4 regions of the Bacillus sp. 01N45 genome follow, and region 4 is predicted to be linked to each of the others. Evidence: riboswitches for the same ligand, from Rfam matches in the RefSeq annotation. Region 4 holds a riboswitch; each other region holds the start of a gene.
What was found. A riboswitch is a leader RNA that binds a small molecule or an ion and turns the genes downstream of it on or off. The one in region 4 is predicted to bind thiamine pyrophosphate.
Positions count from the first base shown of each region.

Region 1 (3,169 bases), on a different contig from region 4:
AAAAATCTAAATATCATTCTTTCACTTGAATGCTACATGTGTTTTTATTAAATTCTTTAATAAAAATTATATAATACTTCACTATTGGATTCCTTTTTTCTCTTATCAATATTCATATGTTACAATAGTACCAGTTGTATCAGTAGTACCATTAAAACCACTAAAACAATTAGAACAACTACCACAGCCGCCACAGCCGCCACAACCTCCACAACCTCCACAACCAAAACAACCGAAGCAACCAATACAACGAAATCCACCACAACGAAATCCACCACAGCGACCTGCACAACCTCCACAACGACCACAACCGCCACAGCGACGAGCAGCATCTTCAATATAGTAATATGGATATTGGTTTTGTTGGTCCCAATACACAATATTTCCAGATTGGTAATCATTAAGGCTTAACGCTTGTAGTTCTTGTTGAAACTTATTCATTTTCATTACCTCCGTTTATAAACTTCAACTTTTCCAATGCTTTCTTATATTTCTGTTCGTTAAATCTAAGTAGAAATAGCGCTATAAACTAAGTTCAATACGTACCCCTACAAAATATGACCTATCACTAGATAATGCACCTTGTTCATATACCTATTTTTAGGTTATTTTTTCCATAGGCTCATTTTTATAAATTGAAAAAAGACGCACTTAGATTGATGCGTCTTTTTGCGATACTTCTTTTGTGAAATCATATACATAAGTATTATCCATACCTATGTATAGCAATACCCCTACTCATTATCCAATGACATCTTCTACTTCTGTATTCACTGGCCACTTTTCTAAAGTATAAGCCATTTCCCAAAACGAATATTCATATTGACTACTAATAATAAAATGCTGTTTCATTCGCTTCCGGTCAGACTTTGTCACTTTTTCAGCGATAGTATCTAACCGTGTAATTTGCTCTTCAACTAATGTACGGAACCAATCAGATCCATAAGCAGAAATCCATTCGTTATAAATTGGCTCTTCTGGCTGACATTCTTTTAAACGCTCCCCAATTTCATAATACAACCAATAGCAAGGTAAAATTGCTGCAATGATATCGCCTAAATGTCCTTCATACGCAGCACGATACATATGTGAAGTATAAGCGTATGCAGTTGGAGCAGGGATAAAATTATCTTTCTCTTCTTGTGTTATCCCTAGTTTCTTCGCAAAGTTCTCATGTAAAGATAATTCCGCCTCGTATGTATTTTGAGCATGGTGTGCCATACGAGCTGTCGTTTCTAATTCCAGTGCTTTTGCAGCTCCTAAAGTTTGTACTCTAGCGAAGTGACTCAAATAATATGAATCTTGAAGTACGTAATAGCGAAAACTAGCTAAATCTAACGTTCCTTCACCAAGTTGTTTTACAAAAGGGTGATGAAAACTAGCTTCCCAAATTGAATCTACTTCTTGACGTAATGATTGTGAAAATGTCATTTAAATCCCTCCAATAAAGTATAAAATTTAAGTATTTACCCACAGTTATTAAATCTGTAAAATAAAAAAACTTTCTTTACAAACGTAAAGAAAGTGAAATTGACAGTATTTATTCATAAAATAGTAATGTCTTCCCACTTCCCTACGCTAGTATTAACCAGATCAGGTACTAAGAGTCTCAAATTCTCATTTGATCTCAGCCTATAATAGGCCCCCCTAGTGGATAAATATTTAATTTTCGTATTGTATTCATCATAACATACTTCATGTTACTGTCAAAAGTATTCATGATAGCGCTTCTTAAAATCCTTCTTCTTTTCTTGCTTTTAATGAAGTTTCAATAATCATATCTAATAGTTTACTATAATGAATACCAGCTGCATCTGCACTTTTCGGTAGTAAACTTGCTTGTGTCATCCCTGGTAATGTATTAACCTCCATTACATATGGAATTCCGTCCTTTACCATCATATCCACCCTTGCATAAACGCTGCATTTCAATGCTTTATAACAAGCCAGTGACGCTTTGTTTACACGTTCCTTCAATTCTCCTGGAAGTTCGATAACTTCTTCAATTGTACTAACATCATCATATTTTGCATTGTAATCAAAGAACTCAGCTGCATGTCGGATTGAAATAATAGGTAACTGTTTTCCATCAAAAATTGAACATGTAATCTCATCACCTTTTATATACTTCTCTATTACTACTTCAGAATCCCATTCAAACACAGTTTCCAGCATTGAAATTAATTCATCTTTATCATATACAATCTTTACCCCAACACTTGATCCACCAGAGTTTGGTTTTACCACTAACGGAAATCCTAACTTCTCTAATTCATCAAGATTTAGATCCGCCATTTTTGTAAGTTCAATCCAATCGGGTGTTTCTATACCTTCATAGCGTAAAATCTTTTTCGAAATATTTTTGTCCATACATATACCGCTAGATAACATATTGCTCCCGCTATATGGAATACCTAAACTTTCAAGCGTGCCTTGAACCGTCCCATCTTCTCCATATTTTCCGTGTAATGCAAGCAGCGCAAAATCAATGTCTTTCGCTTTTTCGATTAAATCCATTTTTTCATTTAACGTAATTGGTACGATTTCATATTTATTTTTATCTAAATTTGCAATCATTTCATTTCCAGTCATAATTGATACTTGTTTTTCAGAGGATACTCCCCCCATAATAACGCCAATTCTCATTTCCTCAACTCCAAATTTCAGTTTTTATTGTATCACCGATTATTTTGATTCCACGAACTATTTCTTCTTCTTTCAGACGTGAAAATCCTAATCGAAAAGTAGTCGCTCCTCCTCCATCAGAATAAAAAACATCTCCTGGAGAAAATGTAACCCCTTGCTCATAACACTTTTGTAAAAGTGTGCGGGCATGAATTTTTTCTTCTAACTCTATAAATAAATGAAGTCCACCATCACCGGTCATTCTTTGAAACGGAATGTACTCGTTACACGCCCCAACAGCTAATTCATATTTCTTCTTATAAACTGATCTTGCCTTTTTTAAATATTTTTCAAAATATCCTTCATGTAAATATTGAAATAGAACAGCTTGATCTAACGTAGATGTGTGAATCGTTCTTGCTCTTTTTACACTTTCTAAATGATGAATCAGTTCTTTATCGGCGATGATCCAGCCTACACGTAAACCAGGGAAAAGTACCTTTGAAAAGCTACTAATATAAATTACATTATTACCAGCGCCAGC
Region 1 covers NZ_JBFTQW010000002.1:513,847-517,015, forward strand. Annotated here, with positions in the region: gene AC1DMU_RS06875 (heterocycloanthracin/sonorensin family bacteriocin) at 106-447, opposite strand; gene tenA (thiaminase II) at 742-1,431, opposite strand; TPP riboswitch at 1,554-1,659, opposite strand; gene ddlB (D-alanine--D-alanine ligase) at 1,732-2,646, opposite strand; gene pdxR (MocR-like pyridoxine biosynthesis transcription factor PdxR) at 2,651-3,169, opposite strand, start outside.
Region 1: it holds a riboswitch for thiamine pyrophosphate, as region 4 does, so the genes downstream of both, tenA (thiaminase II) here and thiC (phosphomethylpyrimidine synthase ThiC) in region 4, are expected to answer to the same signal.

Region 2 (3,169 bases), on a different contig from region 4:
GCAACTTTTATTCAATTCTTAATTGTGCGTAACGCACTTGCTCCATTGCGGGATTTACGTGAAGGATTGCGCAGAGTCGGTGAAGGTGATTTAAGTATTAAATTAGAGGAAAGACCAGATGATATTGGTATTATTAATGCGTATTTTAATAATACCATTGAGAAGTTTAAAGGAATTATAGATAAAGTGAAGCAGACAGCAGAACAGGTTTCCTCATCTTCGCAAGAATTGTCAGTGAGTACGAAAGAGAATAGCATGGCAGTCCAAGGAATCGTAAGTTCTATAGTTGAGTTAAGGGCTGGCGTTCAATCACAAGAAACTTCAGTACCAAAGTACTTAGGTATTGTATATGAAATGGAAGATAGGATGGAAGAGATAACTAATATTACAAAACAAATGGCGAAAGAGTCTGAAGGTACGACGCATCATTCAGTAAAAGGAAATGGTGTTATTGAACAGACGATTAATCAAATGAACATAATACAAAATGCAGTACAAGATTTATCTTCTATCATTCATTCTTTGGAAACAAGATCAAAAGAAATTAGTGATATTGTAAATGTAATTACAGGTATTTCAAATCAAACGAATTCGCTAGCTTTAAATGCTTCTATTGAAGCTTCACGTGCTGAGGCAACCGGAAAGGGATTTGCCGTTGTTGCTGATGAAGTGCGTAAATTAGCAGAGCAGACGGAAGCATCAGCAAAAGATATAGCGAAATTAATAGGGGAAACACAAGTTGAAACGGAAGAAGCTGTTGTTTCAATACAAAAAGCTTCAAAAGAAGTAGAATCCGGAATTAAACTTTTTCAAAGTAGTGGTGCTTTCTTTGAAAAAATTTCAAAATCAGCACAATCTGTTACAAATCAAGTTAGAGTTGTTTCTAGCAATTCAAGTGATATATTGAAAAATAGCCAAAATATTGTTCGTGTTGTAAATGAACTATCACTTATTGCAAATAAGTATGCAAATAGTAGTAATAATATTGAAGAAAGTATGAAAGAACAGGAAATGTCTGTACAAGATATTGCTGAATTAGCTAGTTCTTTAAGCTGGCTTTCACAGGAGTTACAAGAGTTAATAGGGGAATTCAAAAGTTAAATGAAATGATTATACGTGCTTTTGTTTGTTCAATAAAATAAATCATGCTACAATGAAAACGAATTAAGGACCGGGGAGCCAATTGGCTGAGAGGATGTAAACAAACATCGACCCTCAACCTGATCTGGATAATGCCAGCGTAGGGAGTTACTTAAAGTGATGTAGCATATGTTATTCTATAATAACTTGCATACAAGGCTTTCCTACGCAGTAGGAAAGCCTTTTCTTGTTTTAATATTTCATTTTATAAGGGGGATTTTACTATGTCACAACAAGTTACAATTTCATTTTCAGTAGTACCACAAGCGAAGAACAAAGATGTGTATTCTGTTGTTGATAAAGCAATTGAAGTTGTACAACAATCGGGAGTTCGTTATGAAGTAGGGGCAATGGAAACAACGCTGGAAGGAGAATTAGATGTACTTCTTGATATCATTAAACGTGCGCAACAAGCTTGTGTGGATGCTGGAGCAGAAGAAGTGATTACTTCTATTAAAATCCATTATCGTCCAAGCACTGGTGTAACGATAGATGAAAAGGTTTGGAAGTACCGTGATGAATATGCAAAACCAGAAGCAATCTAAAATAATTACAACAATTTGGCTTATCCTTCTCATAGCGATATGGGAAGGATCTGTTTCATTATTTAAAATTGAACCGTGGATTTTACCGAAGCCTTCTGCCATTGTTCAAGAATTAATTGGAATGAAAGATTTACTATTACCGAATACGATGCAAACGTTACAAGAGGTTCTAATCGGACTGTTTTTTGCGATTTTAATTGGGACAAGTATTGCAATTATTATGGATGTTATCCCTTTATTTCGTATTTTAATAAATCCGTTGCTTGTTATTTCGCAAACGATTCCAATCGTTGTACTTGCACCGTTATTTATTATTTGGTTTGGATATGGAATGCTACCGAAAGTAATGGTAGTAATACTCGTTTGTTTCTTCCCGATTGCGCTCAGCATTTTAGAAGGTTTTCAAACGGTAGATAAAAATATGTTGAAGTTGTTGCAAACGATGAAGGCAACGAAATGGCAAGTTTACCAGAAAGTAAAGTTTCCAGCAGTGCTGCCATACTTTTTCTCAGGTTTAAAAATTGCAGTTACATATAGCGTAATGGGAGCAATTATTGGGGAATGGCTCGGTGCAAGCGAAGGGTTAGGAGTTATGCTTACAAGAGCTACAAAATCCTTTCTAACAGCCCGAGTATTTGGTGTGGCGGCAATTATTGTTATGGTGACATTATGTCTGTATTTTATCGTGGAGTTTATGGCAAGAATAACAGCACCATGGATATATAGAAAGGACGGCAGAAAATGAAAAAAGGTTTAAAAGTTATGTTGGCTGCCTTATTAGCAGTAGGTGTAGCTGGATGTAATCCGGCGAAGAAAGAAGAAAGTGCAAGTAAAGATCAAAAAGTAAAAGTAGTATTAGATTGGTTTCCGAATACGAATCATACTGGCCTATATGTAGCGCAAACGAAAGATTATTATAAAAAGCAAGGATTAGATGTAGAGATTATTCAGCCAGGTGATAATGTGACAGCGGAGCAAATGATAGCTTCCGGAAAAGCTGACTTCGCAATAAGCGCACAAGAAAATGTAACGTTGGCTCGTGTGGAAGGTATTCCTGTTGTATCTGTAGGAGCAATCATCCAACATAATACTTCAGCTTTTGCATCACTTAAAAAAGATAATATGACGTCACCAAAAGATTTTGAAGGTAAACGTTACGGCGGCTGGGGAGGACCAGCAGAAGAAGCGACGTTGAAGACAATCATGGAGAAGCATCAAGCTGATTTTAATAAAGTTGAAAAAATCATCTTAGGACAAACAGATTTCTTTAAATCAATCGGTCGTGATGCAGACTTTGAATGGATATATTACGGATGGGATGGAATTGAAGCGAAGCGCCAAGGAAAAGAGTTAAATACGATTATGGTGAAAGACTTAGACCCAGCGCTTGATTTCTATAGTCCTGTTATTATTACGAGTGAAAAACATACGAAGCAAGATAAAGACTTTGTGAAAAAGTTTATGAGTGCAACGACAGAAGGTTA
Region 2 covers NZ_JBFTQW010000009.1:103,748-106,916, forward strand. Annotated here, with positions in the region: gene AC1DMU_RS20635 (methyl-accepting chemotaxis protein) at 1-1,101, shown strand, start outside; TPP riboswitch at 1,163-1,264, shown strand; gene AC1DMU_RS20640 (MTH1187 family thiamine-binding protein) at 1,365-1,685, shown strand; gene AC1DMU_RS20645 (ABC transporter permease) at 1,657-2,430, shown strand; gene AC1DMU_RS20650 (ABC transporter substrate-binding protein) at 2,427-3,169, shown strand, end outside.
Region 2: it holds a riboswitch for thiamine pyrophosphate, as region 4 does, so the genes downstream of both, AC1DMU_RS20640 (MTH1187 family thiamine-binding protein) here and thiC (phosphomethylpyrimidine synthase ThiC) in region 4, are expected to answer to the same signal.

Region 3 (3,169 bases), on a different contig from region 4:
TACAATAGATGAGAAAGATCGTATAAAAGTGTGTATTGAAAATAAAGGTACTCACATTGAAGAAGAGCAATTAGATAAAATTTGGGACCGTTTTTATCGCGTGGATGCAGCTCGCCACCGTTCACAAGGTGGAACTGGGCTTGGTCTAGCTATTTCTAAAAATATTTTAGAACTGCACGATGCTGAATATGGGGCAGAAAATACAGAAGATGGTGTATTATTTTACTTTTATTTACCTAAAAAAGCGTAGATGATGCATGCTACGCTTTTTTAATTTATTTTCATATTATCTTTACCTAATCTTTATTTTTAAGCGATATAATCTGGTTAGAAAATGAGGTTATGTAAGGAGTCGATGAACCGTGCATAGCAAGTGGCTAAGTATAATGGTATTTATTTTCTTTTGTGCATTTATTGTATTTTTAATTGATATTACGATATAACAAAAAGAGCGCTTATTAAGCGCTCTTTTTGTTTGAATTTATTTGATAAGCATTGATGCTCTTGAATAAGCGAGGTGAAGTAAGAAATAAAAATATAAGTAAAACGGTACATAAAATAAAAGAACCGAGCATTGTACTGCCGTTTACGATTAATGAGTATAGAACTGCTGATTGACCTTTCGGTGCATATTGTCCCCAGAAAATAATACCAGCAATAAAGTGGCAGAAATAGCGAGCAAAGCTACCGATAAATGTAGCAAGGATAATATAAGCAAGGACTTTCTTACCTTCGTTTTGTTTTGATGAAGGTTTTTCTTTACGGCTACCTAAACTTGATTGTTCTAAGTTATTTTCATTAGACGTTAAAAGTGCTTTTTGAATTGGACGATAGAATAAGCCAGCAAATCCGATAAAAGCAAAGGCAATGAAGTACTCAATGAAAGCTTGAATAGGTGTTAAAATGTAAGCATCTCCTACGACAATTTGTAATAGTCCCCAAACTAAACCACCTAAGAAAGCTGATTTAAAGCCCCAGCGGTATGCAATAATAAAAATAGGAATCATAGCGAATGAAATGGAACCGCCTGTTGGAAGTTTGATTGATAATGGTAAAATGTCGATGACCAAGGCGAAGGCTGCAAGAATTGCAGATTCGATCATCGCTTGTAAATTGGTGTTACGCATGTTGTCTCCCCCTAAATCCAAGTTGTGCAAAAAAGAATAGATATCATAGGAGGATACGAAATACGTAAATAAAAAAGAGGTATGTATTTCGGACGTTTGCACAATCCCTGCGTTAGCATTAACTAACAGGTTCGAAGGGTCGGAACGAAGTGTTCCCTCTCAGCGGCATGGCTCCCCCAGTGATAACGAGATTCTTTATTTGCTATTGTTTATTGTAAGCGAAATGGATGAGAATGGCAAACGAATACAGTATGACAATGATTGAAATAGAATTGTAGCGAAATGTTAATAAATATGAAGCAAAAGGGTATAGTACAAGAGAAATAGAGTGTGCTATAATTTTTTTGAAAATAATTATCATTCTCTTCTGAGGGGGAAGGTTATGAGCTTAGTAGATATTAAAATCGGTGAGAAAGTGTTAGTAAAAAGCGTTCAGTCTTTAGATCATTTACTGAAGAGAAGATTGGCTGCTTTCGGTCTTTCTGAAGGAAGCGAACTTCGCATGAAGCAGAAAGCGATGTTCAAAGGTCCTTGTACATTGGAGTGTCGTGGACAGTTAATTAGTATTCGTCATTGTGACGCGAAAATGATAAAGGTGGAATTAGCGTGAATAAGGTAGCTTTGCTAGGGAATCCGAATACAGGGAAGACATCATTATTTAATGCACTTACTGGTTCTTATGAATACGTAGGAAACTGGAGCGGTGTAACAGTAGAAAAGAAGGTTGGTAAATTAAAAGATAAGCAAGGAACATTAATTGATTTACCAGGTGTTTATGATTTGAATCCAGTTTCGCGTGATGAAGGTGTCGTTACAAATTTTCTACTAACAGACGAATTTCATCATATGTTAAATATAGTGGATTCTTCGCAATTCGAGAGAAATATGCATTTAACGTTGCAATTACTTGAGTTTGGAAAGCCGGTTTCAATCGGATTAAATATGGTCGATGTGGCAAAGCAACGAGGCATTGTAATTGATGTAAAACGATTATCAGAGCTATTAGGTGTAACAGTCGTTCCGGTCGTTGCAAGAAGTGGAAAAGGCTGTGAAGAACTACTTGCTACTCTTAAAGAAAATGACAAAAACGAGAAAAAGCCATTCATTATTTCATATGGTGTACAGATGGATGAAGGAATTGGAGAGGTAATAGCTCTTTTAGAGACAGCGAATTATAAGCATCCAAGATGGTTAGCCCTTCAATTTTTAAGCAATAACGAAGTAGTAGAAAAAGAAATGAAAGCATTACCAATTTATAAGGAACTTGTAGCCATTCGATCTCGCTTAGAAGGAAAACTTGATTGTACGTTGGAAGAGCACATTTACAAAACTCGTGAAGCGTATATTGAAAAGTTAAAAACAAATGTTATGAAGCATGAGAAAGAAGGAAAAATTCCTTTTTCGGAAAAAATTGATAGATTAATTACACATAAAATTTTAGGACTTCCAATCTTTTTAGCAGTTATGTTTTTTATTTTTCAGGTTACGTTTACGTGGATTGGTACACCTTTATCCGATATGTTAGATGAATTTTTTGGTGGACAGCTTACGGATTGGGTAACGGCTGGGCTCACAAGTGTTGGAGCTTCTGATTTTATTCAAGCACTCGTTACAGAAGGTATTATTGCCGGTGTTGGTGCGGTATTAGTATTCGTTCCACAAATCTTTGCACTATTCTTTTTCATTTCATTATTAGAAGACTCAGGATATATGGCGCGAATTGCAGTTGTTATGGATAGAATTATGGAGTTCTTCGGTTTAAATGGAAAAGCATTCATTCCGATGATTATCGGTTTTGGATGTAATGTTCCAGGTATTATGGCAGCGAGAACGATTGAACAAGAAAAAGAACGTTTACTTACAGTTCTTGTAACACCATTTATGTCTTGTTCGGCACGTTTACCTGTATACGCATTATTTGCGGGAGTATTCTTCCCTCATAGTCAGGCAACTGTTGTGTTTTCTTTATATGTTGCAGGTATTGTTCTTGCATTATTAGTTACAAAAATTATGTCTCTTACCATTTTAAAAGCGGAAAAGTC
Region 3 covers NZ_JBFTQW010000013.1:66,028-69,196, forward strand. Annotated here, with positions in the region: gene AC1DMU_RS24425 (sensor histidine kinase) at 1-250, shown strand, start outside; gene thiT (energy-coupled thiamine transporter ThiT) at 459-1,127, opposite strand; TPP riboswitch at 1,214-1,315, opposite strand; gene AC1DMU_RS24435 (FeoA family protein) at 1,510-1,737, shown strand; gene feoB (ferrous iron transport protein B) at 1,734-3,169, shown strand, end outside.
Region 3: it holds a riboswitch for thiamine pyrophosphate, as region 4 does, so the genes downstream of both, thiT (energy-coupled thiamine transporter ThiT) here and thiC (phosphomethylpyrimidine synthase ThiC) in region 4, are expected to answer to the same signal.

Region 4 (3,169 bases):
CCCCCGTGCGAACATCATCTTTATTCGGTAAACCTAAATGTTCTTTCGGTGTTACATAACAAAGCATCGCCGTGCCAAACCAGCCAATCATCGCCGCTCCAATTGCCGATGTAATATGGTCATAACCTGGTGCAATATCTGTCGTTAACGGCCCAAGTGTATAGAACGGCGCGCCCTGACAAATATCAAGCTCTTTCTCCATATTCTCTTTAATTAAATGCATCGGTACATGCCCAGGTCCTTCAATCATCACTTGCACATCATGTTTCCAAGCAATCTTCGTTAATTCACCAAGTGTTTCAAGCTCAGAAAACTGTGCTTCGTCATTTGCATCTGCAATCGAACCTGGACGTAATCCATCTCCAAGAGAGAACGAAACGTCGTACTGCTTCATAATTTCACATATCTCTTCAAAATGAGTGTATAAGAAGTTTTCTTTATGATGGAATAAACACCACTGTGCCATAATTGAACCACCACGTGAAACGATACCTGTCGTACGCTTTGCAGTAATCGGAATGTAACGAAGTAATACGCCCGCGTGAATCGTAAAGTAATCCACACCTTGCTCCGCCTGCTCAATTAACGTATCACGATACACTTCCCACGTTAAATCTTCTGCAATTCCATTTACTTTTTCCAGCGCTTGATAAATCGGTACAGTTCCAACTGGTACAGGCGCGTTACGAATAATCCACTCACGCGTCGTATGAATATTTTTACCTGTAGATAAATCCATAATCGTATCCGCACCCCAACGCGTTGCCCACGTCATCTTCTCTACTTCTTCTGCAATTGAAGAAGATACAGCAGAGTTTCCGATATTTGCATTGACCTTCACGTGAAAGTTACGGCCGATAATCATCGGTTCTGCTTCCGGATGGTTAATATTCGCTGGTAAAATGGCACGACCTTCCGCGATTTCCTTACGAACAAACTCAGGCTCTACTCCTTCACGAATCGCAACATATTCCATCTCAGACGTAATGATACCCTTACGTGCATAATGCATTTGCGTAACATTTCCACCTTGCTTTGCTCTAAGCGGCTGACGATCCATTTGCGGGAAAACAGGCGTATGTTTCAAAGCCACTTTCACACCGTCATCCTCTGGTTTTACTTCGCGCCCTTCGTATGCTTCTACATCTCCGCGCTCCAGGATCCAAGAGTGGCGCGGCGCCTGCAATCCCTTTTCCAGTTCCACTTTATACGCAGGATCTGTATAAGGACCGCTCGTATCATATACACGAATTGGCGGATTCGGAATACCGTTCGTTTCGCTTTGTTCAATCTCGCGCATCGGCACTTTCATACCCGCGCGTGGTCCATCCACATACACTTTCTTACTTCCTGGTAAACTCGATTTCAATTCAATTTGCTCAGCTGAAACAGACTGTTTCATAACCTTTGTTGCCCCCCTGTACGTGACAAGGACAAGATATGGCCAGCGTATGCCAAAATAAAAAGAGCCAGGTCCATAAAAAAATAAGGACCTGGCTCATAAAGACATCATTATGTAAAGCCGTTAACTTCCCTACGCTGGTACGAGCCAGATCAGGTCCAAAGGGTTAAGAAGTTCACACGCTTCTCTCTCAGCCTACGCATACGTTAGGCACCCCTAGTTTATCACTGATTTAATTTTCAATACTTTCCCATCATACACGATAATCTGAAAAATGCAAAGTTTATTTCTTTTGTTGTTTATGGAATCATCCACGTTAAATAATATGCCTGTACATACGTCATAATACCAACAATAATTACGAAGAATAAACTATGCTTCACTGTAAAGCGGAATAAATCTGATTCTTTTCCAGCAAGTCCAACTGCCGCACAAGCAATTGCAATCGATTGCGGAGAAATCATTTTTCCTGTTACACCGCCCGTTGTATTTGCTGCAACGAGAAGTACTTCAGATACACCGACTTGCTGCGCTGTAATCGCTTGTAAATTCGAGAACAGTGCATTCGCTGACGTATCGGATCCTGTTAAAAATACACCGATCCAGCCTAGGAATGGTGAGAAGAACGGGAATAGTCCGCCAGTTCCTGCAAGTGCTAATGCTAATGTAGAAGATAGACCAGAATAGTTTGCGATAAACGCGAATCCTAATACGAATCCGATAGATAGAATTGGCATCTTAAGCTCATTTATCGTTTCTTTAAATGTTACTACTGCATCTTTTGCACTCATTTTCAAAATAAAGATAGAAATGATACAAGCAATTAAAATTGCTGTTCCCGTCGCTGATAAAATATCTAATTTCAAGATTGCTTCATAAGGCGTCGGTTTATTTACAATTGGCTCTGCTTTCATTACTAAATTGTGTAAGCCTGGAACTTCAAACTTAAACACAAGGCTTTCCAAAGCACCGCCTGGAGCAAATAACGCTTTAAAGAAACTTTGGCTCCAAATGACTACCATCACAGTTAAAATAATGAATGGAGACCATGCTTTTACTACTTTTCCTACCGTTAGTTTCGGCATAGATATCGCCGTTGCTGCTACCTCACTATTTGCTTCTTTAGACTGATAGATTTCTTTCGGCTGCCAAACTTTTAAGAATAGCGATAGACTCACTAAACTTACAAGTGCTGACGTAATATCCGGAAGTTCTGGCCCTAAGAACGTCGCTGTAATGAACTGCGTAATTGCAAATGAGCTACCTGCTACAAATAGAGCCGGCCATGTTTGTCTTACTCCTTTAAATCCATCCATTAAAAATACGATAAAGAACGGAACAAATAATGATAAGAACGGTAATTGATGCCCAGCCATTTGTCCAATTTTATGCGGATCAATACCTGTTACTTGTCCAGCAACTGTAATCGGAATTCCCATCGCTCCGAACGCTACTGGTGCCGTATTTGCGATTAAACACAGACCCGCTGCATATAAAGGATTTAACCCAAGACCTGCAAGAAGCGCTGCGGTAATCGCTACTGGTGCACCAAATCCTGCTGCCCCTTCCAAAAATGCTCCAAATGAAAAACCGATTAAAATAACGAGTAAACGATGGTCATTCGTAATGGATAATACAGATGCACGAATCACATCGAATTGACCTGTTTTCACAGATATTTTATATAAAAATACCGACATAATGATAATCCAAGCAATTGGCCATAGTCCGTATAAGAAACCATATCCCGTCGCTGCCATCGCCATC
Region 4 covers NZ_JBFTQW010000006.1:281,105-284,273, reverse strand. Annotated here, with positions in the region: gene thiC (phosphomethylpyrimidine synthase ThiC) at 1-1,402, opposite strand, end outside; TPP riboswitch at 1,515-1,630, opposite strand; gene lldP (L-lactate permease) at 1,702-3,169, opposite strand, start outside.